3 regions of the Streptomyces sp. NPDC049879 genome follow, and region 2 is predicted to be linked to each of the others. Evidence: riboswitches for the same ligand, from Rfam matches in the RefSeq annotation. Region 2 holds a riboswitch; each other region holds the start of a gene.

Region 1 (9,374 bases), on a different contig from region 2:
CCCTGCTCGCCGACGCCTTCCCCCAACTCGCCGCCGACGCCGCGCTGTGCCACCCGCCGTTCAACGAACGCCACTGGGGCCACGCCGAGTTGTCCTACGACCCGCGCTGGGAGTACGGACTCCCCGCCCGCACCGAGTCCGAACTCGCCTGGCTCCAGCACACCCTGGCCCGCCTGCGCCCCGGCGGCACCGCCGTCATCCTCATGCCGCCCGCCGTCGCCGCCCGCCGTACCGGCCGCCGCCTGCGCTCCAGCCTCCTGCGCCGCGGCACCCTGCGCGCCGTCATCGCCCTGCCCACCGGCGCCGCCCCGCCCCACAGCCTGCCCCTGCACCTGTGGGTCCTGCGCAAGCCGGACCCCACGTCCCCCACCGCCGCCGAACCGCGCCTGCTGGTCGTCGAGACCGGCAACGTCACCTCCCGCGCCCCGGGCGCCCGCGCCGGTGACGGCCTCGACTGGCCCGCCCTGCACCGCACGGTCCTCACCGCCTGGACCGCCTTCGACCGCGACGGCGACCTCCCCGCACGCCCCGGTGTGCACCGCGCGCTACCCGTCATCGACCTGCTGGACGACGAGGTCGACCTCACCCCCGCCCGCCACCTGCCCCCACCCGGGCACACCACCGGCGGCTCTGCCCTCACCGCCGTGCAGCGCGACCTCCAGGAGACCCTGCGCCGCACCCTGGAACTCGCACCGGTGCCCGTACCCCCGGGCGACGTCCCCGCGGGCGCCCCGCACTGGTCGACGGTCACTGTGGGCGAACTGGCCCGCTCCGGCGCCCTCGAACTGCACCCCACCGACCCACCCCCCACCCGCCCCGGCGACATCCTGGTCCCGCTGTTCCACGACGGCAGCGCCGCCCCGTACGTCGTCCCCGACAGCGACGCGGGCACCACCCCCGAACGCCACACCGGCCTGCTGCGCCCCGACCCCACCGCCCTCGACCCGTGGTTCCTCGCCGGATTCCTGCGCGGCAGCGCCAACACACGGCAGGCCAGCAGCTACGCCTCCTCCGCGGGACGCATCGACCTGCGCCGCCTCAAGGTCCCCCGGCTCCCGCTGCCCCTGCAACGCCGCTACGGCAGCCGCTTCGCCGAACTGGCCGCCTTCGAGAACGCCCTCGCCCAGGCCGCCGCACTCGGCCGCCGCCTGGCGCAGGGCACCGTGGACGGACTGACCGAGGGCACCCTCCCGCCCGGCGACGACGGACCCTGAACGGCGCCCGGCGGGGAGGGCTATCATCCAGATCCGCGGTGCCTGACATGTCGCACCGCTCGAACGGATACCCGATGGGGGTGCGATGTACGGTCCGCCCACGGCCCCGCCACCGCCCCGCCGGGACATCCGGGCCGAGGTCCTGCGGTGGCTCTTCGCCGTGGTGCCCCTCCTGTCGCTCGGGGTGCTCTCCTGGGTGCCGTTCCTCCACATCGCGACCCGCCGCGGACGCCGCTCCGACTGGCTCTTCGCCACCCTCTACGGGGTGCTGTCGGCGGGCGAGCTGACCATGCTGATCACGATCCCCAGCGACAACGACGGCACCGCGGGCGCCATCGGCGGGACCTACACCGTCCTCCTCATCCTGGGCGCCTGCGTCCACGCCGCCCTCACGGGCTACCTGCCGAGCCACAGCGCCCACCCCCCGCAGCAGCAGCCGCTCCCGTCGCCCTACGGCACCCCCCACCCCACCCCGCCCCCCACGCCCGGCGCCTACGCGACCCCCACCCCGCACGCGACCCCCACCCCGTCACCCTCCACTTCGTCCCGCATGCGCCAGGTCGCCTCCGAACTGGACGAACTGGGCGAGTACCTGCGCCGCCAGGAGGGCCGGTGACCTCCCCCCGTCTCCTCGCGGGCCGCTACGAACTGACCGAACCCCTCGGCAAGGGCGGCATGGGCGAGGTCTGGTCGGGCCGCGACACCGCCCTGGGCGGACGCCGCGTCGCCGTCAAGCTCCTCGACGCCGAACGCCTCGCCGACGGCTCGGGCCACGGCGACGCCGACAGCCTGCGCCACCGCTTCCTCCGCGAGTGCCGCGCCACCGCCCGCGTGGACCACCCGGGCCTGGTCGTCGTCCACGACGCGGGACAGGACGGGGCCGAACTCTTCCTCGTCATGCAGCTCGTCGACGGCTCGGACCTCGCCGACCACCTGGCCGAGCACGACCCGTACCCCTGGCCCTGGGCCGTCGCCGTCCTCGCGCAGCTCTGCTCCGCGCTCGCCGCCGTGCACGCCCTCGGCATCGTCCACCGCGACCTCAAGCCGGGCAACGTGATGGTCCGCCCCGACGGCCGGATCACCGTCCTCGACCTGGGCATAGCCGCCGTCACCGACGACACCGACGAGGCGCGCCTCACCCGGACCGGCACCCTCCTCGGCACGCCCGTCTACATGGCCCCCGAGCAGGCGGTCGGCGGCAGCCCCGTCGGCCCCGCGGCCGACCTGTACGCGCTCGGCGCCATCGGGTACGAACTGCTGGCCGGCCGCGTCCCGTTCACCGCGCCCAACCCGGCGGGCCTCCTCTACAAGAAGCTGCACGAGGAGCCCGTCCCCCTCGCCGGGCTGCGCCCCGACCTCCCCGCCGGGCTCGCCAACCTGATCCACCAACTGCTCGCCAAGGACCCCGCCGACCGGCCCCGGAGCGCGGCCGCCCTCTTCGTCCCCCTCGCCGAACTCCTGCACACCGCGGGCCCCGGCACAGGCACAGGCGCGGACAGCCCGCTGGACCCCACCCGCCCGCTGCGCCACCCGCTCGCCCCCTGGCCGCCCCGCCACGCCGCCCCCGAGCCCGACCTCACGGCGAGCCTGGAGGAGATCAAGCAGCTGCTGGCCCAGGCCCGTTACCACGAGGTCGCCGACCTGCTGCGGCGCACGCTCCCGGCCGCCGCGCAGCGCTTCGGCGAGACGTCACCCGTCGTACGCACCCTGCGCAAGCAGTACGCCGCGACCCTGCTGGACACCGCCCAGTACGAGCGCGCCCTGCCCGAGATACGCCGCCTCGCCGACGACCTGACCGCCGACCGCGGCCCGTACGACCCGCTGGTGCTCCAGCTCAGAGCGGACGAACAGCTCTGCCTGCGCCACCTGGGCCACTGAGGCTCCCCCGCCAGGACTCGAACCTGGACTTACGACACCAAAAATCGCAGTGCTGCCGATTACACCACAGGGGATGGCAACGCCCGCCAGAACGGCTGCAATCACCCGCCGCCCGCCGGACACCCCACACTATGCCAGCCCGGCCCCCCTCCACGCGACGGCCGGACGGCCCCGCCGCGGCCCCGCGCACCCTCCTGAAAACGTGCCGATCCCGCCCGTAGGCTGGTCGGCATGAACACTTCGGGGGAGGAGACCACAGCCGGTGGGGGGTACCGGCTGTGGTGGTGGACGCGGCGGCGCAGCGCGGCGCTCGACATAGGGCTCGCGCTGGTGTCGGCCGCCGAGTGCGTCATGCAGGGCCTCAACTTCGCGCAGCGCACGGGCCTGCCGCCGGTGCTGGTCGCGCTGTTCGGCATCGTCGCGGGCAGCACGGTCGTCATCCGCCGCAAACGCCCGCTGACCGTCATCCTCATCGCCATCGCCATCCTGCCCACGACGATGGGCGACGTCCTGACCGTCGTCGGCCTCTACACCCTCGCCACCACGGACGCGCCCCGCCGCCTCGTCGGCGCGCTCGCCGCGGCGGAGGCGGCGGGCTCGTTCGCCGTCACGCTGCTGCTGCTGAAGCAGGACCCGGGCCTGGACGCGCAGCCGATGCCCGCCTGGTTCCGTCCGCTGGTCGCGGGGATCTTCGCCGTCGTCCTCGTCGTGCCGCCCGTGCTGCTGGGCATGTACGTACGGGCCAGGCGGCGGCTCGTCGAGTCCCTGCGCGACCGCGCGGGCGGGCTCGAACGGGAGCTGGTCCTCCTCGCCGAGCGCGCCGAGGAGCGCGCCGAGTGGGCCAGGGGAGAGGAACGCCGCCGCATCGCCCGCGAGATGCACGACGTGGTGGCGCACCGCGTCAGCCTCATGGTGGTGCACGCCGCCGCGGTCGCCGCCGTGGCGCCCAGGGACCCGGAGCAGGCCGCGCGCAACGCCACCCTCATCGGTGACATGGGCCGCCAGGCACTCACCGAACTGCGCACGATGCTCGGCGTCCTGCGCGCCGCCGACAAGCCCCTCGTCGCCGCCCCGCCCCGCCCCGCGCCCACCGGCCCGCCCGCGGCCCCAGGACCCCAGGCCGTCCCGCCGCCGGAGGGGCCCGCGCTCGACGGGCTCGCCGCGCTGATCGACCAGTCGCGCGCGGCGGGCATGTCCGTGGACCTGTCCGTGGAGGGCGAGCCGCGCGGCTACGCGGAGCCGGTCGAGTCCACGGCCTACCGCGTCGTGCAGGAGGCGCTCACCAACGTCCACAAGCACGCGGCGGGCGCCGCCGCCCGCGTCCGGCTCGCGCACCGCGACGGCGAGGTGGCCGTGCTGGTGCAGAACGACGCCCCGGAGGGCGCGCAGGTCCCCGGCGCGCGCCTGCCGAGCGGCGGGAACGGCCTGCTCGGCATGCGCGAGCGCGTCATGGCGCTGGGCGGCGGCTTCGTCTCGGGGCCGACGGACGGCGGCGGCTTCCGCGTCTCGGCCGTGATCCCCGACCGGCGGGAGCCGTCCGGTGCCTGAGCCGCGCTGCCCGGTCGGCGGGGACGCGCCGCCCGCGCTCTTCGACCCCGCCTTCGCCACCGACCCGTACCCCGCTTACGCCTGGCTGCGCGAGCACGCGCCGGTGCACCGGGCGACGCTGCCGAGCGGCGTCGAGGCCTGGCTGGTGACGCGCTACGCGGACGCCCGCCGCGCGCTCGCCGACCCGCGGCTCAGCAAGAACCCGGGGGCGCACACCGCCGAGGCCCACGCGCGGGGCCGCGTCGGCATCCCGGGCGAGCGCGGCGCCGGTGTCATGACGCACCTGCTCAACATCGACCCGCCCGACCACACGCGGCTGCGGCGCCTGGTGTCCGCCGCGTTCACGCCCCGGCGCGTGGCGGCGTTCGAGCCCCGGGTGCGCGAGCTGACGCACGCCCTGATCGACGGGTTCGCCGCGCGCGGCTCGGCCGACCTGATCGACGACTTCGCCTTCCCGCTGCCCATCCTCGCGATCTGCGACCTGCTGGGCGTCCCGCGCGAGGACCAGGACGACTTCCGCGCGTGGGCCGGGATGATGCTGCACACCACCGGCAGGCGCGGCGGCGTAGGGCGGGCCGTGAAGCGGATGCGCGCGTATCTGGCCGAGCTGATCCACCGCAAGCGCGCCGACCTCGGCGACGACCTGATCTCCGGGCTCATCCGCGCCTCCGACGACGGCGAGCAGCTCACGGAGGAGGAGGCCGCGGCCATGGCGTTCATCCTCCTGTTCGCCGGCTTCGAGACGACGGTCAACCTCATCGGCAACGGGCTGCACACCCTGCTGCGCGCGCCGGGCCGACTCGACGCGATGCGCGGCCTGTTCGCGGCGGACGCGGCCGACGGCGGCGACCGCGCCGCGCGCGCCGTCGAGGAACTGCTGCGCTACGACGGGCCGGTCGAGCTGGCCACCTGGCGGTTCGCCGACGAGCCGCTGACGCTCGGCGGGCAGGCGGTGGAACGCGGCGACCCCGTCCTCGTCGTCCTCGCCGCGGCCGACCGCGACCCGGCGCGCTTCACCGACCCGGACCGCCTCGACCTCGCGCGCGCCGACAATCCGCACCTCGGCTACGGGCACGGCATCCACTACTGCCTGGGCGCGCCCCTGGCCCGCCTGGAGGCCCGCACGGCGTTCGAGATCCTGCTCGCGCGGCTGCCCGACCTGCGCCCCGGCGGCGACTGGTCGGCGCTGCGCTGGCGCGGCGGCCTCATCATGCGCGGACTCCGCGCCCTGCCCGTGGAGTTCGGGCCGGGACGGGTGACCCCGCGTCAATAGTGTGATCCGCGCGTGATCTCTGTGGGATCGGCTTGTGATCGAGTGGTGGGGAGGGCTAGGTTCCCCTCAGCCGCAACAGTGTTCGTACATGTTCGTTCAGGGAGGCCCTACAAAATGCGCTCGGGGACTGGTCGTCAGCGTCGTCCGTGGCAGGTCAGGGACGGCGGTGCCGGGGCGGCGGCAGCCGGGAGGGCGGGCGCCCGGCGGTTCGCCGCGCGGGCCGGTCTCCGGCCGGAGTACCGGGAGGACTACGGCGACGACGTCGACTGGGCCGAGGAGGCCGAGGAGGCGCAGGCCGAGGAGGAGATGGGCGGTCCCGAGGAGTCGGCCGCGCCCGTCTCCGCGCAGGGGCGCCGCGCGCTGCGGGGGGCGGTCCTCCCGTTCCGCCGGGGCGCGGCCGCCTTTCACAAATCCGACATGGGGGGCGATACCGTCGCCATCTCCCCGCGTCGCCGCGCGTACTTGAGGTCCGCCGCGGCCTGAACGGCGGGGGCGCCCGGGGTGGGGTCCGCGAGGGCGTGCGGGGTGTGAGCATCGTCTCTCCCGCCTTCCGTTCCGCCCCTCTCGTCCCACCTGTCCGATTGCCGCATGACCTGCGCGGATTCAGGGTGTTCGCGAGTGCGACGCGGCATTGTGGCGATCTTTACCGATCTCGGACGATCTTGATCGTTCTTGAATCGTTAGGCGACGTGTGTTTAGTGTCCTGCGCCCGGTTCACCGCCGGGCGCCCGGACCGACCACGCCGAATCCTGCCCCGGTCCGGGGGACCACCACCGCACCACCGCGGGCAGGAGCGGGGGACCCGAACCCGCGACCCGGCGGCCGTCATGGCCGGGCCGCGGACGCCGCGCCGTACGCACCGTACGGAACGGCTAGGGGTGAAGTCCCGGACGCCGCAGGGCATCCGGGGCCGGGCACTCACCAGCCCGAACCCGACAGCTCACCTCGCAGGCGTCGGTGAGAAGGAACGTCATGCGCTTCTCCTCCGCCAAGGGCCGTCACCGCCGTCCGGGCAGGCCCGTACGCTTCGCCGCCGCCGCCGGTGTGACCGGCGCGGCCCTCGCCGTGCCGCTGATCGGCGCCACCGGCGCCAGCGCCGCCTCCGTCGACACCTGGGACGCCGTCGCCCAGTGCGAGTCCGGCGGCGACTGGTCCATCAACACGGGCAACGGCTACTACGGCGGCCTCCAGTTCTCCGCGTCCAGCTGGGCGGCGGCCGGTGGCACGCAGTACGCCGCCAGCGCCGACCAGGCCACCAAGGAGCAGCAGATCGCCGCCGCCGAGAACCTGCTCGCCATGCAGGGCCCCGGCGCCTGGCCGGTCTGCGGCGCCCAGGCCGGACTGTCCGCGGGCGGTCCCGCCCCCGAGCTGGGCGGCAGCGAGCCGGCCCCGGCCGAGGAGGCCCCGGCGCCCGTCGAGGAAGCCCCCGTCGAGGAAGCCCCCGTCGAGGAGGCGCCCGCGCCCGTCGAGGAGGCCCCCGTCGTGCAGCAGGCCGCCCCCGCCGCCACCGGCGACTACACGGTCGAGCCGGGCGACACCCTGTCGGCCATCGCCGCCGCCCACGACACGACCTGGCGTCAGATCTACGCCGACAACCAGGACGTGATCGGCGGCGACCCGGACCTGATCCTCCCGGGCCAGCAGTTCGTGCTCTGAGCCGTCCGCCGCGCGCGGAGGGTACAGGCCCGGTGCCCGGGGGTCGCACGACCCCCGGGCACCGGGTTTTCTTCACTGGATAAACAAAAAGCTGGCACCCCCGCTGAGCTGCGAGTTCGTCGGATGTTCAGCCGGACCTGGCGAGCTGAGGGGCGGTGGCGGCCCACGGGCCGGTTAGGCTCAGAGGGCTCGGGCGCCGAGAAGCCCCGCGCCCAGCAGCCGCACCAGGCCCCGTGACAGAAGGAGACCCACGTGCCGTCCATCGACGTCGTCGTCGCCCGCGAGATCCTGGACTCGCGAGGCAATCCCACGGTCGAGGTCGAGGTCGGCCTCGACGACGGCAGCACCGGCCGCGCCGCGGTGCCCTCCGGTGCCTCCACCGGCGCCTTCGAGGCCCTCGAACTGCGGGACGGCGACCAGAGCCGCTACCTCGGCAAGGGCGTCGAGAAGGCCGTCCTCGCCGTCATCGAGCAGATCGGCCCCGAGCTGGTCGGCTACGACGCCACCGAGCAACGCCTCATCGACCAGGCCATGTTCGACCTGGACGCCACCGCCGACAAGTCGTCCCTCGGCGCCAACGCCATCCTCGGCGTCTCCCTCGCCGTCGCGCACGCCGCGTCCGAGTCCCGCGACCTGCCGCTCTTCCGCTACCTCGGCGGCCCCAACGCGCACCAGCTCCCGGTGCCGATGATGAACATCCTGAACGGCGGCGCGCACGCCGACTCCAACGTGGACATCCAGGAGTTCATGATCGCCCCGATCGGCGCGGAGTCGTTCTCCGAGGCCGTCCGCTGGGGCGCCGAGACCTACCACACGCTGAAGAAGGTCCTCAAGGAGCGCGGCCTCGGCACCGGCCTCGGCGACGAGGGCGGCTTCGCGCCGAGCCTCAGCTCCAACCGCGAGGCGCTCGACCTCATCGTCGAGGCCATCCAGAAGGCCGGCTACACCCCCGGCCAGGACATCGCGCTCGCCCTCGACGTAGCCGCCACCGAGTTCTTCTCCGACGGCGTCTACACCTTCGAGGGCAAGGCCTACACCGCCGAGGAGCTGACCGCCTACTACGCGGAGCTGGTCGACGCGTACCCCCTCGTCTCCATCGAGGACCCGCTGAGCGAGGAGGACTGGGACGGCTGGCAGGCCCTCACCGCGACCCTGGGCCACAAGGTCCAGATCGTCGGCGACGACCTGTTCGTCACCAACCCCGAGCGCCTCCAGCGCGGCATCGACGCGGGCTCCGCCAACGCGCTGCTCGTCAAGGTGAACCAGATCGGCTCCCTCACCGAGACCCTCGACGCCGTCGAGCTGGCCCAGCGCAACGGCTTCAAGTGCATGATGTCCCACCGCTCCGGCGAGACCGAGGACGTCACCATCGCCGACCTCGCCGTCGCCACCAACTGCGGCCAGATCAAGACCGGCGCGCCCGCCCGTTCCGAGCGCGTCGCCAAGTACAACCAGCTGATGCGCATCGAGGAGATCCTCGACGACGCCGCCGTGTATGCGGGCCGCACCGCCTTCCCGCGCTTCCGCGGCTGACCCGTACGGCACCGGCGGGCGCGACATCCGCCCGCCACCACCCGTCCCCAGCGCCCCTCCCCGCCCTCCGTCCCGTACGGTGGCGGGGACGGGTGCACGGACGAGACGGCGACACGGCAGGGCCGGGACGGGAGGCGACGTGGCCGCGGAGCGCGACCGGTTCTCCACCGCCACCAGACTGCGGGCGCTCGGCGAACAGGCCGCCGCCCGCGTCTACCAGGCGCAGACCCGCAGGCTGACCCCCCGGCCCCGCCGGGTGCGCCTCACCGGCC
Region 2 (9,374 bases):
GGCAGCTGCGCAGCGTCCGCCGCACCCTGCCCCTCTACACCGAGGCGGGCTGGCTGACCGAGGGGGAGCCCGAAGCGCTCGGCTCACTCCGGTCGCGCACCCGCTCACGCCGGCTCGCGCGACGGCGCCACGGCCCCGCCGGGGCGCGCGCCGTCGCCGACTACCAGGCCACCGCCGCCGCCCTCGCGCTGCTGCGCGAACGGGCCGACCAGGGCGTCGCGGGCGACGACTTCCCCACCCACGAACGCGACCTCCTCGCCCGCCTGTGGCGCCACCGCGACCTGGCGGTGGCGCCGATCCTCAGCGCAGCGCGGTCAGCGGACCGTCGTTCCCGCGCGCGTGCGCCCGGATCCACTGGCGCTCCTCGGCCCGCAGCTGCCCAGGCCGGTCGAAGCCGATCAGATCGAGACGCTCGCTGACGTCGAGGAAGTCCAGCAGCCGCACGACGGTGAACGCGGTGCTCGTGTCGGCCGCCCAGCGCGCCTCGCCGATCAGGGCCGGGTCGCGCAGGGGGCGGGCCAGGGTGCGGTCGCCGACCCAACGCTGCGCGCCCGGCACGAGCCGCTCCCGCACCGCCTCGCGCCACTCGGACGGCTTGTCGCCGAAGACCAGGCGCGTCGTCACCTGCTGCCGCCAGCCGGGGCCGCCGCTGCGGTGCGCGACGGCGTGGACGTCGGTGCGCGCGCCGGTGCCGGGCGGGTGGAGGCGGAAGGAGTCGACGCGCACGACCACGTCGTACGCGTCGATCGTCGCGCCGAGGCCACCGGCCGCGACCTCCTCGCCATTCGCGACGACGCAGACCGTACGGCCCTCGACCTGGCCGCGCAGGTCGCCGACGCCGAGGGGCGTGGCGCCGCCGAGCAGCGGGTCCGCCATCGCGCCGTCGACGGCGAGGCGGCTGTACGTGCCGAACGCCTCGGCGAGCGCGCGGGTGCCGGGGTCGGTGGCGCCGTGGCCGGCGAGGCGGCGTTCCATGGCGTCGGTGAGGGCGGCGCGCACCTCGACGCGCGGCAGCTCGCGCAGGCGCGCGCCGGGGTCGACGGTGTCGGCGGCGAGGAGCGCGTTGCGCTTGGCGCGCAGCACGGTGAGGCGGCGCGCGACATCCTCGGTGCCGCCGGCGGCGAGCGACTGGTAGCGCTCGTACGCCTCCACGGCCTCGATCTCGCGTCCGTCCGCCTCCAGCGCGCTCCCGCGCAGCCGCCAGGCGCCCTTGGAGCGGGCGCGGAGCGCGACGGCGGAGTCGGCGATGCGGCGGGCGAGCCGTATCTCCCCTGCGTCGAGGGCGTGTTGGCCGGTGCGCAGGAGCGCGTCGAAGGCGCGCTCGGCGGAGGGCTCGTGGGCGGAGTGCTCGACGACGAGGGCGCCGATCGCCGCGACGAGGGCGGCGTCGCCACCGCCCCCGGCCACATAGGCGGCGCATTCCCGTACACATGCGGTGAACAGATCCTCGGCGCGTGCGACGCTGCCGGGCCGCAGCCTGAACTTCATGGCCCGAGCCTGCCCGGCCCTGGGGGTGGTCCGCGTGACCCGGGAGTACCGGACAGGTGAACGTTCCCTGTCTAGCGCTCCGCCCGTACGGTCCGTAACGTCTCCTGCACGCCTCGCGCTTCGTCGTAGGACGGTGTCATGTTCACCGAACACCAGCAGCAGCTCCGCGAACGCTTCCTCGCCGCGCCCGTCTCCGCCGCGCCGCCGCCGTGGCGCCAGGTCCTGGCCATGGCCATCGGCGGGCTGCTCGGCGTCGGCTTCGGCACGGACCCGGACGGCGGGCGGGAGCTGCTGATGGTCGTCTCGCTGACGGGCCACGGCGTCCTCGACGCGGCGACCGGCGCGCTGCTCGCGCGCGACCGCGACCCGGACCCCGACGTGAGCGAGCCGACGGGCCCGCACCTGACCTGCCCCGGCCTCGGCCCCCTCGCCGGCGGCCACATCCGCATCGCCGGCGTGCACGGCGGCGGGCTGCACTCGACGACGGCCGACGGCTGGACGGTCGACGTCGTCAGCCCCGACTGGCCACACCACCGCGTACTGCTCTCACGCGACGGCGGCCTCTGCCACGGCCCGGCAGGCGGCGACTGGTGGCTGATCCACCGCACCACACACGCCCCCCTGCGCACCACGGGCTTCTCACCGACGGGCACATCACTGGCAATAGCAACAAGCACAACACTGACCCTCCTGACCCGCACACGGGGGTGACGACCGTCGGCCCCCCGTGTCGCGTCAACAGGCCGGAGGCCGGTCAGGCGGCGGCGCGGCGGGCGATCACGTGGGCGGCGATCGTGTCCGCGCAGGCTTCGGATGACTCGTGCTCCCAGAAGCGGAGGACAAGCCAGCCCGCTTCGGTGAGGCGGCGGTCCGTGTCGCGGTCCCGTGCGACGTTGCCGGTGACCTTGCCCGACCAGTAGCCCTCGTTGGTGCGCGGTGAGACGTAGTGCTCGGGGCAGCCGTGCCAGTAGCAGCCGTCGATGAACACGGCGACGCGCACTGGGCGGAAGACGATGTCCGCCGTCCGCCGGAGATCGGGCAGCGGACGGGCGGACACGCGGTACCGCATGCCCCTGGCGTGCAGCAGTGTCCGTACGAGGCGTTCGGGTTTCGTGTCCCTCGCCTTGATGGCCTGCATGTTGCGGCGCCGGGCCGCGGAGGAAGCCCATGAGCCAGGCGGAGGCTCCCACTTCCCCGTCTCAGCCGTCTCGGACACCCGGCCATTCTCCTTCGGAACGCGCTGCACCCTATGGGCGGGGGCGGTCAGGCAGCGGGAGGGGTTGAGGCTTCGGTCAGGGTGGTGAGGTCGGTGGGGGGCAGGGTGAGAGTTGTCGCGGCCAGGAGGGCGGGGAGTTGGGTGGTGGTGCGTGCGCTGGCGATGGGGGCTGTCACGGTGGGCTGGGCTGCCAGCCAGGCGAGGGCGACGGTGGCCATCGTGGTGCTGTGCGCGTCGGCGACGGATTCCAGGGCTGCCAGGACGCGGCGGCCCCGTTCGGTGGTGAGGTGCTTCGAGGCGCCGGCGGCGCGGGGGCTGTCCACGGTGGTGTCGGCGCGGTACTTGCCGGTGAGGAAGCCGGCGGCCAGGCCGGAATACGGGAGGGCGCCGAGGCCGTGGTGGGCGGCGGTGGCGGCGAGTTCGCCCTCGTAGGACTCGCGGGAGACGAGGTTGTACCTCGGCTGGAGCGCGACGTACGGGGTGGTGCCCTCGCGGGCGGCGAAAGCGAGGGAGGCCTCCAGGCGGGCCGGTGAGATGTTGGAGGCGCCGAGGGCGCGGACCTTCCCCTCGCGGACCAGTTCGTCCAGCGCGGTCATGATCTCGGAGACCTCGACGGTCTCGTCGTCGAAGTGCGTGTAGTACAGGTCGATGTGGTCGGTGCCGAGGCGGCGCAGGGACTCCTCGGCGCCGCGCTTGATCGTGGACGCGGCGAGGCCGCGCAGGTCGGGGTGGCTGCCGACCTTGGTGGCGACGACGATGTCGTCGCGGCGGCCGCGGCGGGCCAGCCAGCGGCCGATCAGCGTCTCCGACTCGCCGCCCGTATTGCCCTCGTGCCAGGCCGAGTAGGCGTCCGCGGTGTCGATGAAGTTGCCACCGGCGTCGGCGAAGGCGTCGAGGACGGCGAAGGTCTCGGACTCGTCCGCGGTCCAGCCGAACACGTTGCCGCCGAGGCAGAGCGGGGATACGTGCAGGTCGCCGAGGGGGCGCAGGGGTGCAGTCATACCGGGCAGCGTAGACCGACGGCCCTGATGTCGGGGGGTGTCATCAGGGCCGCCGGGGTGCGAGGGGTGCGCGTCAGACCGTGAGGCCCTTGTCGCGCAGCCAGGCCAGCGGGTCCACGGGGTCGCCGCCCGCGGGCCTGACCTCGACGTGGAGGTGGGGGCCGGTGGAGTTGCCGGTGGAGCCGACGAGGCCGATCTGGTCGGTGGTGGTGAGCTCCTGGCCGGCCGAGACGCTCATCGAGGAGAGGTGGCAGTACCAGAGCTCGGTGCCGTCCTCCAGCTCGACGATCACGCGGTACCCGTACGAGCCGGCCCAGGCGGCCTCGGTGACGGTGCCGGTGTGGATGTTCTTGACCGGGGTGCCGGTGGAGGCGGCGAAGTCCTGGCCGGTGTGGTTGGACTGCCACATGGCGCCGTCCTGGCCGAAGCCGGAGCTGAGGCGGTAGTCGGAGAGCGGGAGGACGTAGCTGGCGGCGAGTTCGCGGCGGCGCTGCTCCTCCTCGGCGCGGCGGCGTTCCTCCTCCTCGCGCTGGCGCTGCTCCTCCAGGGCGCGGCGCTCGTCCTCGGCGGCCTCGGCGGCGGCGCTCGCGGCGTCCGCCTCGGCGGCGGCGACGGCGGTGTCCACGGCCTGGGTGTCGGCGCTGGTGGCCTGGCGGTCGGCCTGCTGGAGGATCCGGGCGCGCAGGGCCTCGCCCGCGTCGGTCCTGCCCGCCTCGACGTCGGCCTCGGTGACGCCCGCCTCGGTGAAGGGGGCGGCGGTCGGCGCGGCCTCGTCGGCGGACAGCAGGCCGCCGACGACCGGCAGTTGGCCGGGGATGTCGCGGAGCTTGTCGGCCGCGGCGTCCATGCCGGGCAGCGATCCGGCGCCCTGGTCGTTGGCGGAGGCCATGCCGCCCGCGCCCACGGCGGCGATGACGCCGACGCCGAGGACGGCGCGGCTGCGGGCGATGGTGCCGCCGCCCTTGCGGGCGACGCGGTGGCGGCCGCGGACGGGAAGGAGGGTGTCCTCGCTGGGGTTCCACTCGGTGCGCGGCTCGTCGTCGGCGGCGCGCGGGCCGAAGTACGCGGGGGGCTCGGGGTGTTCGGTCACGTCCGGGTGCGTCCCGTAGGTGCCGTAGGGGCCGTTGTGCATGCCGTGCGCGCCCTGCGTGGGCCAGGCGGCGGTGTCATGGGGGTCGTGCGAGCCGAGGAGCTGCTGCGCGCCCTGGCGCGTGTCCTCGAAAGAGGCATGCCGGTTCGACGCCACGGAGGCGCTCTCCTTTCCTTCCCTCGCCTACCGGGTTAGCTGACGGGTTCGGAGCAGGAAGGTCTCCTACGGGCGGCCGACGGCGGTGGCCGATGGCTGTCCGATTCACCCCAGGTGGTGGTTCCCCGGTTCCATAGGTGCAGTTGTTCCGCACGCCGGATTCGGCGACAGAGCGCGGTGCCGTCCTTGCGACGACAGTGACGACCGCGCTGCGTTATCGAACGTTAATAGAAGTCGGCGCCGGATTCCAAGTGTCCGCAGGAAAGATGCCGGGAAGGGGCGCGGAGATTCGCGACGCAAGGGCATCAAAACGGGCATTCTCCGAGGGCAGTGTGCCGCATCTCGCATCTGACGGAGTGTCATTTGTTATGCGGAGCGCACTGACGTGTTCACGATCGGTAAGGGTGGCGCGGCGGGCGGGGGCGGGCCGGGGGGATGACAACGGTTACCACGGCAGCCTTTGACACGGGCGCGGCGGTGCCTCCACCCTGCACATATGAAGAGGTCTTCAGACGAGCTGGTCCCCGCCGACGGCTGCGCCGTGCGGCTGGTGGACCCCGAACGGGTGCACGAGGTCAGAAGCCGGATGCCGGCCGAGCCCGACCTGGCGGACACCGCCGACATCTTCGGCCTGATGGCGGACCCGGGCCGCCTGCGGCTGCTCGTCGCCCTGCTCGACGGCGAGCTGTGCGTCTGCGACCTGGCCGCCGTCACCGGCATGAGCGAGTCGGCCACGTCGCACGCCCTGCGGCTGCTGCGCGCCCACCGCGTCGTGGCGGCGCGGCGCGCGGGCCGGGTGGCGTACTACCGGCTGGACGACGCGCACGTGCGGATGCTGCTCGACCTGGCCGTGGCCCACACGGGGCACACCGAGGCGATCCACCCCGAGCGGACGGGCGGGCCGCGCTGATGGGTCACGGACACGCGCACGGCCATGGGGGCGGCGGCGGGGCGTCGGCCACAGGCAGGCACCGGGGGCGGCTCGCCGTCTCGTTCGCGCTGATCGCCGCGTTCTTCGTCGTCGAGCTGGTCTTCGGCGTGCTCTCCGGCTCCCTGTCCCTGCTCTCGGACGCGGGGCACATGGCGGCGGACGTCGTGACGCTCGCCGCCGCCCTGGTCGCGACGCGGATCGCCGCGCGCCCGGACGCGACGGGCCGCCGTACGTACGGCTCGTACCGCGCGGAGGTCTTCGCGTCGGGTCTCGCCGTGCTGCTGATGCTGGGCGTGGCCGTCTACATCGTCGTCCAGGCCGTCGGGCGCGCGGGCGGCGGCGCCGAGGTGGAGACCGGCCCGATGGTGGCGGTCGGCGCCCTCGGCCTCGCGGTGAACGTCGCCGCGCTCCTGCTGCTGCGCGCCGGGGCGGCCGAGAGCCTGAACGTGCGGGGCGCGTATCTGGAGGTCGTCGCCGACACGGCGGGGTCGGTGGGCGTCGTCGTGGCGGGCTGGCTGGTGGCGGCGACCGGGCGGCCGGTGTGGGACACGCTGGTCGCGCTGGCGATCGGCTGCTTCGTGGTGGTGCGGGCGCTGCTCCTGGGCCGCCAGGTGCTGGCCGTCCTGGCGCAGCACGCGCCCGAGGGGATGGACCTGGACGAGGTGACCGGCGACCTGGCGGCGATCGAGGGCGTGGCGGACGTGCACGACCTGCACTTGTGGACGCTGACCTCCGGCATGCCGGTGGCGACGGCGCACCTGGTGGCGTCCGAGCGGGCCGACCCGCACGCCGTCCTCGACCGGGCGCGGGACGTGCTGCGGCGTCGGCACGGTGTGGCGCACGCGACGCTCCAGGTCGAGCCCTCGGGGCACCAGGGGTGTGACGAACTCGGCTGGTGAGCCGTGGACGGGGCCCGCGTCGCGGGAGCGGCGCGGATCGCGCGGCCCCGGGAGGCGGCGGGGGCGTGTCCTGGGGAAAGACGGGGAGGAAGTCGCACGCCATAGCCGGGCGACGCGCGTGGAATCCGCCGGACGGGTGGGTGCGGATGTCGGGCCGCGGCTTCCCCGGGGGCCCCGGGGGCGGTCCGGGCTTCCCGGGGACACGAACGCCATGGTCATCCCGGGTGCGGGCCCGACAGGCGATGGACCGGCTGTTTCTCCCGCGCGGGAATTCACCCGGCGGTTCCGGAAAAGCAGAACGGTGCGCGAAAGCCGTTGCGTGCGGAAAATAGGGGACTCTTCGGACAGCGCCGGGAGCGAATAGTCCGCTGTTTCCCGAAAGGCGTATTCGGCGAGATCGCCGAATCCCGCGGAGGCCGATCGACGGAAATGGCCTTTCGGCGCCACGAGCAGGGCGAGGAGGAGAACCCGGACGGCGAGTCGGGCCGCGTCCCACCGCGGTCGGCGCGGCAGGCGGCCGTTTCGCGACCCCGTGGCCGCGGCAGCTCCTCCGAGACGTTTCCGCTCCATGGCCCCTCCCCGTTCCGCCGACTGTCGGCAAGGGAGGTACGGCCGGCGCTCACGGTCCGTTCCCGGGATGTCGTTACGGTCAAGAGGAGAGCGGCACCGATCACTTCCGGTCGCAGACGCTCATCTCGCGCAGGGAACCGGCCACTTCCGGCCCGGGACGACACGGCCGCTGGCCCCGCCCTGCACGCGGGGCCAGCGACCGGTGCGGTGATTCTACGGGGCACAAGGGGCAGATCAGACGTCTATACGATGTTCGCACGGGCACAGTGCGGTCAGTCCGGTCGCGCCGGCCCCGCCCCACGGGAGGAGTCCGCCGGATGCTTCTGCGACTGCGCGGCGTGAGCCGTACGCACGGGGACCGCCGCATCCTCGCACCGGTCGACCTCGACGTGGGTGCGGGCGAGTGCGTCGCGCTGCTCGGCCACAACGGCGCCGGCAAGTCCACGCTGATGCGGCTGGCCGCCGGACGCGACCGGCCGACGACGGGCACCGTCGAGTTCGACGGCGCCCCCATGGACGAGGACGACCCCCGCACCCGCGCCCGCGTCGCGCTGGTGGGCGACGCGCTGGCCTGCTACCCCGACCTCACGGTCCGTCAGCACCTCGAACTCGTCGCCGCCGGACACCGCGTCCCCGACGCCGACGCCCGCATCACCGCCGCCCTCGCCACCCACCGGCTCTCCGCCCGCGCCGACGCGCTGCCCGCCGAACTGTCCTCCGGGCAGACGCAGGAACTCCTCCTGGCGGCCGCCCTCCTGCGCCCCACCGACCTGTTGCTCCTGGACGAGCCCGAGCAACGCCTCGACCCCGACGCCCGCCAACGGCTCGCGACCGTCCTCGCCGACCGCCTCGCCACAGGCACGTCCCTGCTGCTCGTCACCCACCACCGCGAACTGGCCGCCGCACTCGCCCACCGCACCTACGTCCTCGCCGACGGAACGCTGACCCCCGCCGCAACCCCCGCCACATGACCGCCACCGACACCGCCGCCCTCGACTGGCTGCGCGCGCACCGCGGCAAGGAACGCCGCCGCCGCTTCGGCTACCGCGCCTACGTCACGGCGCTCCTGCTGGTCAGCTGGTTCGGCCTCTACGGCGCCGGGCTCGTCGCGCAGATCGACCGGGGCGGCCCGTTCGCCGACCACGCCGACCGGATACGCGACGCCCTGCCCCTCGCCGTACCGGCCCTGGCGCTCACCGCCGTCTGCATCGCGCTGACCGACGCACTGTGGCGCGGGCCCGTCACCCTCCCCCGGGCCGACGCGGACTGGCTGCTTCCCATGCCGCTCCCCCGCTGGCGGCTGCTGCGCCCCTGGCTCCTGCTGTCCACCGCGCTGCTGTCGCTCGTCGGACTGCTGGCCGGGCTCGGCGCCGCCCTGGTCGTAGCCGCCGCCCGGCTGGCCGGTCTGGGTACGTCGCTGCTGGCCTGCGTGCCGCCCGCCCTGTGCCTCGCACTGCTGACGGCCGCCGGAGCGGTCGCCGTGGAACGGTACGCCCCCGCCGCCCGCACCGTACGGCTGTTCCTGGGACCCGCACTGCTTGCAGTCCTGCTGCTGGTCTCCCTCCTGCTGCGCGGCGGAGACCCGGCCGCGCCACTGCGTACCGCCGTGCTGTGGTCCGGCCCCTGGGGCTGGGCCGCCCAGCCGATGATCGCCGCCGCCGGACTGCCCGCCCCCGGCTGGCAGGTGGCCGCCCTCCTGCTGCTCTGCTGCACGGTGGCCGCGCTGCTGCCCCTCCGGCGCATGACGGGCTCGCTCCCGGCAGCCGTACTGCGTACGCGTTCCCACGCCGCAGGCCGTGCGGTCGCCGGGCTGGCCTCCTTCGACCTCCGCACGGCATGGCAGGCAGTCGCCACCGCGTCCGGCAGCAGACCACCCCGCGCATGGCGCCGACTCCGCGTACCCCGTCACCCCCTCGCGGCGGTGCTGTGGCGGGACGCGCTGGGGCTGCTCGGCCGCCCGCAGCGCCTGGTGACTGCGACACTGCTGCTGGTCGGCGCATTCCTCACCGCCGCGGTCGCGACC
Region 3 (9,374 bases), on a different contig from region 2:
CGGCTTGAAGGCGGCGCCGAGGACGGCGACGCGCTTGCCGAGCAGCGAGCCGTCGAGCGACTCGCGGGTCAGCTCGACCATGGCGGCGCGGCGGCGCATGTTGATCGCGTCGATCTCGCGGAGGAAGCCGACGGCCTCCGCCGCGCCCAGCTCGCCCGCGCGCGCCATCAGGGCGCGGATGTCCTTGGGGAGGCAGCCGCCGCCGAAGCCGATGCCCGCGCGCAGGAACTTGCGGCCGATGCGGTCGTCGTGCCCCAGCGCCTCGGCGAGCTTCACCACGTCGCCGTCGGCGGTCTCGCAGATCTCGGCCATCGCGTTGATGAAGGAGATCTTGGTGGAGAGGAACGCGTTGGCGGCCGACTTGACCAGCTCGGCGGTGGGCAGGTCGGTGACGAGGAACGGCGATCCGGCGGCGACGGGTGTGGCGTACACCTCGCGCAGGGCCGCCTCGGCGCGCTCGCTGGTCACACCGGCGACGATGCGGTCCGGGCTGAGCGTGTCCTCGACGGCGAAGCCCTCACGGAGGAACTCGGGGTTCCACGCCAGCTCGGCCTCCTCCCCCGCCGGGGCCAGCTCGGCGATGCGCCGGGCGAGGCGGGCGGCGCTGCCGACCGGCACGGTGGACTTGCCGACGACGAGGGCGGGCCGGTCGAGGTGCGGGGCGAGCGCGTCCACGGCGGCGTCGACGTACGACATGTCGCACGCGTATTCGCCGGGCCGCTGGGGGGTGTTGACGCAGATGAAGTGGATGTCGCCGAAGGCGGCCAGGTCCTCGAACGAGGTGGTGAACGACAGGCGCCCGGTGGAGCCCGGGAGTCCGGCGACATGGCGGCCGAGCAGCTCGTCGAGGCCCGGTTCGTAGATCGGCGCGTGTCCTCTGGCCAGCTTCTGGATCTTCTCCGGCACGATGTCGAGGCCGAGGACGTCGAAGCCCAGCTCCGCCATGGCCGCCGCGTGGGTGGCGCCGAGATAGCCGAGGCCGATGACCGTGATCTTCGTCGGGCTGTTCACGGGTCCAGAGCATAGCCCCCGCGACCGACAGCGGGCCGCGAGCACCGGCGCCCGTTGCCCCGGACGGCGACGGTGCGCTTTAGTTACTTAACAGTCGTTAGCATCGCCGCAGCCGTCAGCAAGGAGTTGGGACCCGTGGTCCGAGCCGCAGACTTCGATCTCTACCGCCCCGCCGAGGAGCACGAGATGCTCCGCGAATCGGTCCGCGCGCTGGCCGAGGCGAAGATCGCGCCGTACGCCGCCGAGGTGGACGAGGCGGGCCGCTTCCCGCAGGAGGCGCTGGACGCGCTCGTGGCGAACGACCTGCACGCCGTGCACGTCCCCGAGGAGTACGGCGGCGCGGGCGCGGACGCGCTGGCGACGGTGATCGTCATCGAGGAGGTCGCGCGGGTGTGCGCCTCGTCGTCCCTGATCCCGGCCGTGAACAAGCTGGGCTCCCTGCCGGTGATGCTGTCCGGCTCGCCCGGGCTGCGGGCGAAGTACCTGGCGCCGCTGGCGAAGGGCGACGCGATGTTCTCGTACTGCCTCTCCGAGCCGGACGCGGGCTCGGACGCGGGCGGCATGCGCACGCGCGCGGTGCGCGACGGCGACGCGTACGTGCTCAACGGCGTGAAGCGCTGGATCACCAACGCCGGGGTGTCCGAGTACTACACGGTGATGGCCGTCACCGACCCCGACAAGCGCACGCGCGGCGGGATCTCGGCGTTCGTCGTGGAGAAGGGCGACGAGGGCGTGTCGTTCGGCGCGCCGGAGAAGAAGCTCGGCATCAAGGGCTCGCCGACGCGCGAGGTGTACCTCGACAACGTGCGCGTCCCCGCCGACCGGATGATCGGCGAGGAGGGCACCGGCTTCGCCACCGCCATGCGGACGCTCGACCACACCCGGATCACCATCGCAGCGCAGGCGCTCGGCATCGCGCAGGGCGCGCTGGACTACGCGAAGGGGTACGTGCGGGAGCGCAAGCAGTTCGGAAAGCCCGTGGGGGACTTCCAGGGCGTGCAGTTCATGCTGGCCGACATGGCGATGAAGCTGGAGGCGGCGCGGCAGCTCACGTACGCCGCGGCGGCGCGGTCGGAGCGGGGCGACAGCGATCTGACGTTCTTCGGCGCGGCGGCCAAGTGCTACGCGTCGGACGCCGCGATGGAGATCACCACCGACGCGGTGCAGCTCCTCGGCGGCTACGGCTACACGCGGGACTACCCGGTCGAGCGCATGATGCGGGACGCGAAGATCACACAAATTTACGAGGGCACGAACCAGGTCCAGCGGATCGTCATGGCCCGCAACCTGCCCTGACCCCCCCGCGCGGCGCGGCGGGGGCCGTACGGGCTCCCCGCCGCGCGCCGCCGTCACACCGCGCCGTCCTCCGCGGCGGGGGCGGCCCGCCGTTCCAGGAGCGCGGCGATGCCGTCGAGGACGAAGCGCAGGTTGTAGAGGAAGTCCTCCTCGGCCGAGGAGCGGTCGTCGGCGAAGACGCCCGACCTCACCAGGCGCGACAGGGCCGGATAGGCCGGGTCGTGCACCACCGTCTCCAGCATCCGCTGGTACGCCTCGCCCCACTCCATGTAGTCCATGCCCGTGCGCGGGGTGGCGCGGAGCATGGAGACCTCCTGGCGCACCTCGCTGAGGACGAAGCCGGAGACGACCATCAGCACGCCGAGCTTCGTCTCCTCGCTCATCGGCGTGTCCGACAGCGAGGCGAGCAGGACCTCCATCCACGCGATGTTGTTGGGCCCCATCGGGGGGCCGCTGATAGGGATGTCGATCATCCAGGGCCGCGCGACCATGAGGCGGCGCACGTCCTTGCCGTAGGCGAGCAGGCGGCCGTACCAGTCGTCGGGCCAGCCACTGGTGTCGGGCCGCCCGGTGCCCATCTCGAACATGAGGTCGAGCAGGTCGTCCTTGCCCGGCACGTAGCGGTAGAGCGACATCGTCGTGACGCCCACCTTCTGCGCGACCTTGCGCATCGACACGCCGTCGATGCCCTCGGCGTCCGCGATCTCGATGGCCGCGCCGACGATCTGGTCCAGGGTGAGGCTGCCGCGCGGGCCGCGCGTCCCGGGGCGCTGCCGCCGCCAGAGCAGGTCGAGCAGGTATTGCGGGTCCCGTCCGCCGCCTTTCGGCTCGGTGGCCATGCCCGTTCTCCCGTTCCCTCGGTCCGGCCCGCCCGCCGGTTGACGTCATCCTAGAACTGTGTATGGTGTACAACGAAATCTACAGTGTAAACAGTTTGCGCTGTAGAGAGTTCCTTGTACTCAGGGGGTTCCCCATGGCAGACCTCGCCATAGCGGCCGACGGGCTGCGGAAACGGTTCGGCGACCCGGGCGGCGGCGGCAAGCTGGCGCTGGACGGCTTCGGCCTGACCGTGCCCGCAGGAACGGTCCACGGGCTGCTCGGCCCGAACGGCGCGGGCAAGACCACCGCCGTCCGCGCGCTCACGACACTGCTGCGCTACGACGAGGGCCGCGCCGAGATCTGCGGCCTCGACGTCGCGCGGCGACCGGACGAGGTACGCGGCCTCATCGGGCTCACCGGGCAGTACGCGGCCGTGGACGAGCAGCTCAGCGGACGGCAGAACCTCGTCATGTTCGGCACCTTCCACGGCCTCGGCCGGCGCGGGGCGCGGCGGCGGGCGGACGAGCTGCTGGAGCGGTTCGGCCTCACCGAGGCGGCCGGGCGCAACGCGGGGCAGTACTCGGGCGGCATGCGCAGGCGTCTCGACCTCGCGGCGAGCATGGTGCGCGTACCGCGCGTCCTCTTCCTGGACGAGCCCACCACCGGGCTCGACCCCCGCAGCCGCAACCAGGTGTGGGACGCGGTCAGGTCCCTCGTCGCAGGGGGGACGACCGTCCTGCTGACCACGCAGTACCTGGAGGAGGCCGACCAGCTGGCGGACCGCATCTCCGTGATCGACGCCGGGCGGATCGCGGCGGAGGGCACGGCGGACGACCTGAAGGCGCGGCTCGGCGGCGCACGGATCGAGGTCGTCGTGCGCGACTTCGCCGACCTGGCGGGCGTGACGCAGCTGCTCGCCGGGGTGGCCGGGCCGGGGGCGCGGCCGGAGTCGGACCCCGACACGCGGCGGGCGTCCGTACCCGTCAGCGATCACGTGGCGGCGCTCACCGGAGTGGCGCGGGCGCTGCACGAGGCAGGCATCACGGTGGAGGACATCGGCACACGGCGGCCGACGCTGGACGAGGCGTTCCTGCACCTCACCGGACACACCACGGACGCCGGGAAGGAGCGTGCCGCATGAGCGCGGACACGGTGCACGAGGGGTACGCCCCGGCGCGGCGGCGGGGGCTCGTCGCGGACAGCCTGACGATGACGCGGCGGCACATGGCGCACCTCGTGCGGGTCCCCGAGGAGGCGGTGCTGTACTTCGTGCTGCCGATCATGTTCGTGCTGGTCTTCGGCTACGTCTTCGGCAGCGGCATGTCGGTCGCGGGCGGCGGGAACTACCGGGAGTTCCTGGTGCCCGGCGTCTTCGCGATGACGATGCTGTACGGCATGGGCGCGAGCGGCACCGCCATCGCCGTGGACGTGCGGCGCGGTGTCGTGGACCGCTTCCGCTCGATGCCGATCGCCCGCCCCGCTCTGCTGATGGGCCGGTGCACGGCCGACCTGCTGCGCGCGCTGGTGGAACTGGTGGTCGTCCTGGTGTGCGGCCTGCTGGTCGGCTGGGACTGGCACCGGGGCATCGGGCGCGCGGCGCTGGCCCTGCTGCTCGTGCTCCTGCTGCGCGTGGCCATCACCTGGATCGGCATCTACCTGGGCCTGGTGGTGCGCAACGAGGAGGCCGTGGGCGGCATCGTCTTCCCGCTGGCCTTCCCGCTGACCGCGGTGTCCAACGTCTTCACCTCCCCCGAGCTGATGCCCGGCTGGCTCGGCACCGTCTCGGAGTGGAATCCGCTGTCCGCGACCGTCACCGCGCTGCGCGACCTGTTCGGCAACCCCGGCGTCAGCGGCGGCGGCTGGGCGTCGGACAACGCGCTGCTGCTCGCCGTGGCGTGGCCGGTCGTGCTGACGGCGGTCTTCGCGCCGCTGGCCGTACGCCGCTACCAGGCGCTCAGCCGCTGACCCGGCCGGGGGACGGCGCGCGGGGGGCAGGGCCCGGGGAACCGGGTCCTGCCCCCCGCGCGTGTGGGGACGGGGTGGGCCGTCAGGCGGTCACGCCGTGCTGCGCCAGGTAGGCGATCGGGTCGATGTCCGAGCCGTAGTCGGGGCCGGTGCGCACCTCGAAGTGCAGGTGCGGGCCGGTGGAGTTCCCGGTGGAGCCGGACAGGCCGATCTGCTGGCCCGTGGAGACGGTCTGGCCGACGCTGACGGAGATCGACGACAGGTGGGCGTACTGGCTGTAGTGGCCGTCGGCGTGCCTGATGACGACCTGGTTGCCGTACGAGCCGCCGGAACCGGCCGTGATGACCTCGCCGTCCGTGATGGCGGCGACCGGCGTACCGCTGCCGACCGGGAAGTCGGCGCCGGTGTGGTGCCCGGAGGCCCACAGGGACCCGGCCGTGCCGTAGCCGCTGCCGTGGACGCCCGCGACGGGGGCGACGTACGAGCCGGTCGCGGGCTGCGCGGCGGGCGCCTCGGCGGGCGCGGGGGCGGCGGCCTGGGCGGTGACGGAGATGCCGTCGAGCGTCAGGGTCTCGCCCGGGTGGATCAGGCCCGGGTCGGTGCCGACGACGTCCTTGTTGGCGCCGTACAGCGCCTCCCAGCCGCCGTCGACGCCCTGGGCGGCGGCAATCTTCACCAGGCTGTCGCCGGGCTGGACCTCGTATGTGTCGGGCGTCGCGGCGTTCGCCCCGCCCGCCGCGACGAGGGGCAGGGCCACGCCGGCGCCGCCGGCGGTGAGCAGCAGGGAGACGCGGGAGATGCGGCCGGCTCGCCGGCGACGGTGACGTCCGTGTGCGGGCATGCGTGTGCTCCTCTCCGACGCCTGCGAGGTCAGCTGTCGGGTTCGGGCCGGAGACTGCCCGGCCGACGGCGTTCCGGGCACACGGATGCCCGGTGCACGGCGTCGGCTTCACCCCGAGCCGGTGCGTCCCCTGGGGTCGGCACCGGCGGAATTGGGTCCCCCGCTCCTGTCACGCGGAAAGCTCTGTGTCCCCGCCTCCGGTGACAGGACTCGGCGTCCGGGGGCGGTGCGCCGCGGAGACGCGGCGCGGCAGAACGTTAAGCCGATGAATTCGGACGGCACAAGAAAGAGGGCGCAGAAGGAGTGTGACCGGCGATACCCGGACGAGGCACCCGTCACACCGCGCGTCCGGTCCGGCACGGAGGGCGAGAACCGGCGGCGGTGACGCACCGTCAACGACCCTGGTCCGGCCGTTGATCGGCGGACGGCGGTTGACGCGCGTCACGTTCACAGGATGAACGGGCCGCGGGCCGAGTGAACTCGGTCACCAGGAGGCAACCGGCGTCCACTTGGCTCCGCTATGCGGCAGATGCCCGTTTCGTTCGCGAGGGTCAGCCGTCGAGCCGCGCGAGGGTCGCGAGCGACGGGCCGCGCCGCCCGGCCACGTCCCGGGCGACCGCCTCGGCGTCCCGCAGGACGCGCACCGCGTTCCGCCACGTCAGCTTCGCCAGGTCGGCCTCCGACCAGCGCCGGTCGAGCAGCTCGGCGACGAGGTTCGGGTAGCACGCGACGCTGTCGAGGCCGTCCGGCAGGTACGCCGTCCCGTCGAAGTCGCCGCCGAGGCCGACGTGGTCCACGCCCGCGACGTCCCGCATGTGGTCGAGGTGGTCGGCGACGGTGGCCACCGTGGCGTGCGGCCGGGGGTGGGCGGCCTCGTACGCGGCGAGCAGGCGCATGGCCTCAGGCGTGTGGTCCAGCGGCCGGAAGCCGTGGGCGCGCATGTGGTCGGCGGCGCCGGTGAACCACTCGTACGCGGCGGGCAGCACGAACTGCGGCACGAAGGTCGCCATCGCCACCCCGCCGTTGGACGGCAGCCGCTCCAGCACGTCGTCCGGGATGTTGCGCGGGTGGTCGCAGACGGCGCGCGACGACGAGTGGGAGAACAGGACCGGCGCCTCCGTCACCCGCAGCGCGTCGCGCATGGTGCTGGGGGCCACGTGCGACAGGTCCACGAGCATGCCGAGACGGTTCATCTCGCGCACGACCTCCTCGCCGAACGCGGACAGGCCGTCGTGGCGGGGCGCGTCGGTGGCGGAGTCGGCCCAGTCGATCGTCAGGTTGTGCGTGAGCGTCATGTAGCGCACGCCCAGTGTGTGGAGGGCACGGAGGGTCGCCAGGGAGTTGGCGATGCTGTGCCCGCCCTCCGCGCCCATCAGCGACGCGATACGGCCCTCGGCGCGTGCGGCCTCCAGGTCGTCGGCGGTCAGCGCGCGGCGCAGCGACCCGGGGTAACGGGCGAGCAGCGCGGCGACCGCGTCGATCTGCTCCAGGACGGCGCTCACAGCGCGGTCCCCCGCGTACTCGGCGGCCACGTACACCGACCAGAACTGGCCGCCCACGCCGCCCGCCCGCAGCCGGGCGAGGTCCGTGTGCAGGCTGGCGCTCTGGTCGGCGGCGATGTCGAGGCGGTCCAGGTCGTAGCCCGCCTGCTCGCGCAGGGCCCACGGCAGGTCGTTGTGCCCGTCCACGACGGGGTGTTCCGCGAGCAGCGCGCGGGCCGCGGCGAGGCTGTCGGTCACGCGGCGGGCCCTTCCGCACGGGCGGCGCGCAGTCGGCGGCCCTTCTCGGTGGCCTGCTCGCGCAGGGAGAGCTGGAACTCTTGCATCCGCGTCAGCAGCGCCTCGTCGTGCGCGGCGAGCAGGCGGACGGCGAGGAGCCCGGCGTTGCGCGCGCCGCCGATGGACACCGTCGCGACGGGCACGCCGGCGGGCATCTGCACGATGGACAGCAGCGAGTCCATGCCGTCCAGGTGCTTCAGCGGCACCGGCACGCCGATCACCGGCAGCGGCGTCAGCGCGGCGAGCATGCCCGGCAGGTGCGCCGCGCCGCCCGCGCCCGCGATGACCGCCTTCAGGCCGCGCCCGGCCGCCTCCTCCCCGTACGCGAGCATCTCGTGCGGCATCCGGTGCGCGGAGACGACGTCCACCTCGTGCGGCACGCCGAACTCGTCCAGCGCCTCGGCGGCGGCCCGCATCACCGGCCAGTCGGAGTCCGATCCCATCACGATGCCGACCAGGGGCGGGCGTCCTGCGGTGTCCTGCGGGCTCATTCGGTGATGACTCCTCTGAGGTAGTCGGCCGCGTGCCGGGCGCGCTCCCTGACGTCGTCCAGGTCGTCGCCGTAGGTGGTGACGTGGCCGACCTTGCGGCCCGGCTTCACGTCCTTGCCGTACATATGGATCTTCAGCTTCGGGTCGCGCGCCATGCAGTGCAGGTAGCCCTGGTACATGTCGGGGAAGTCGCCGCCGAGGACGTTGGCCATCACCGTCCAGCGCGCGCGGGGGCGCGGGTCGCCGAGCGGCAGGTCGAGCACGGCCCGCAGGTGGTTGGCGAACTGGGAGGTGACGGCGCCGTCCTGCGTCCAGTGGCCGGAGTTGTGCGGGCGCATCGCCAGCTCGTTGACGAGGACCCGGCCGTCCCTGGTCTCGAACAGCTCGACGGCCAGGTGGCCCGTGACGTCCAGGTCGGCCGCGATCCGCAGCGCCAGCTGCTGGGCCGCGAGGGCGAGGTCGTCGGGCAGGTCGGGCGCGGGGGCGATCACCGTGTCGCAGACGCCGCCGACCTGCACGGACTCCACGACCGGGTACGCGACGGCCTGGCCGTGCGGGGAGCGCACCACGTTCGCCGCCAGTTCGCGGGCGAAGTCCACCTTCTCCTCGGCCAGCACGGCGACCCCGGCGCGGAACGGCGCGGTGGTCGCGGCGGCGGAGGCGGCGTCCGGCACGACCCACACGCCCTTGCCGTCGTACCCGCCGCGCACCGTCTTCAGCACCACGGGGAACCCGCCGGTCTCGGCGGCGAAGCGCACCACGTCGTCCGGGTCGGCCACGACGCGGTGGCGCGGGCAGGGGACGCCCAGCTCGGTGAGCCGGGCGCGCATCACGCCCTTGTCCTGCGCGTGCACCAGCGCGTCCGGGCCGGGGCGGACGGGCACGCCGTCCGCCTCCAGGGCCCGCAGGTGTTCGGTCGGGACGTGTTCGTGATCGAAAGTGATCACGTCACAGCCCTTCGCGAACGCGCGGAGTGTCGCGAGATCGCGGTAGTCGCCGATCACGACGTCCTGCACCGCCTGCGCGGCGGAGTCCTGCGGCGTGTCGCTGAGCAGCCTGAATCTGATGCCGAGCGGGATGCCCGCCTCGTGGGTCATACGGGCGAGCTGCCCCCCGCCGACCATGCCGACCACGGGAAATGTCACGCACACAGCGTATCCGCCACGCCCCCGG

Evidence for each region. Region 2 has a riboswitch for cyclic di-AMP ahead of ACIBPC_RS06935 (M23 family metallopeptidase). Riboswitches for the same ligand answer to the same signal wherever they lie in the genome.
Region 1: linked by a shared signal. The riboswitch ahead of ACIBPC_RS29425 (transglycosylase family protein) and the one ahead of ACIBPC_RS06935 (M23 family metallopeptidase) in region 2 are both predicted to bind cyclic di-AMP.
Region 3: linked by a shared signal. The riboswitch ahead of ACIBPC_RS29610 (M23 family metallopeptidase) and the one ahead of ACIBPC_RS06935 (M23 family metallopeptidase) in region 2 are both predicted to bind cyclic di-AMP.

What each region holds. Positions count from the first base shown of each region.
Region 1 is NZ_JBITKT010000011.1:73,932-83,305, forward strand. It holds gene ACIBPC_RS29390 (N-6 DNA methylase) at 1-1,214, shown strand, start outside; gene ACIBPC_RS29395 (hypothetical protein) at 1,300-1,830, shown strand; gene ACIBPC_RS29400 (serine/threonine-protein kinase) at 1,827-3,092, shown strand; tRNA gene ACIBPC_RS29405 (tRNA-Gln) at 3,095-3,166, opposite strand; gene ACIBPC_RS29410 (sensor histidine kinase) at 3,324-4,640, shown strand; gene ACIBPC_RS29415 (cytochrome P450) at 4,633-5,913, shown strand; gene ACIBPC_RS29420 (hypothetical protein) at 6,028-6,396, shown strand; cyclic di-AMP (ydaO/yuaA leader) riboswitch at 6,752-6,882, shown strand; gene ACIBPC_RS29425 (transglycosylase family protein) at 6,886-7,569, shown strand; gene eno (phosphopyruvate hydratase) at 7,822-9,102, shown strand; gene ACIBPC_RS29435 (septum formation initiator family protein) at 9,242-9,374, shown strand, end outside.
Region 2 is NZ_JBITKT010000002.1:16,056-25,429, forward strand. It holds gene ACIBPC_RS06910 (PrsW family intramembrane metalloprotease) at 1-419, shown strand, start outside; gene ACIBPC_RS06915 (hypothetical protein) at 301-1,488, opposite strand; gene ACIBPC_RS06920 (hypothetical protein) at 1,627-2,199, shown strand; gene ACIBPC_RS06925 (very short patch repair endonuclease) at 2,243-2,704, opposite strand; gene ACIBPC_RS06930 (aldo/keto reductase) at 2,752-3,705, opposite strand; gene ACIBPC_RS06935 (M23 family metallopeptidase) at 3,779-4,951, opposite strand; cyclic di-AMP (ydaO/yuaA leader) riboswitch at 4,959-5,128, opposite strand; gene ACIBPC_RS06940 (ArsR/SmtB family transcription factor) at 5,448-5,861, shown strand; gene ACIBPC_RS06945 (cation diffusion facilitator family transporter) at 5,861-6,781, shown strand; gene ACIBPC_RS06950 (ATP-binding cassette domain-containing protein) at 7,669-8,322, shown strand; gene ACIBPC_RS06955 (hypothetical protein) at 8,319-9,374, shown strand, end outside.
Region 3 is NZ_JBITKT010000011.1:117,228-126,601, reverse strand. It holds gene ACIBPC_RS29635 (UDP-glucose/GDP-mannose dehydrogenase family protein) at 1-1,011, opposite strand, end outside; gene ACIBPC_RS29630 (acyl-CoA dehydrogenase family protein) at 1,147-2,307, shown strand; gene ACIBPC_RS29625 (TetR/AcrR family transcriptional regulator) at 2,361-3,146, opposite strand; gene ACIBPC_RS29620 (ATP-binding cassette domain-containing protein) at 3,281-4,267, shown strand; gene ACIBPC_RS29615 (ABC transporter permease) at 4,264-5,091, shown strand; gene ACIBPC_RS29610 (M23 family metallopeptidase) at 5,174-5,932, opposite strand; cyclic di-AMP (ydaO/yuaA leader) riboswitch at 5,936-6,125, opposite strand; gene ACIBPC_RS29605 (dipeptidase) at 6,484-7,671, opposite strand; gene purE (5-(carboxyamino)imidazole ribonucleotide mutase) at 7,668-8,201, opposite strand; gene ACIBPC_RS29595 (5-(carboxyamino)imidazole ribonucleotide synthase) at 8,198-9,346, opposite strand.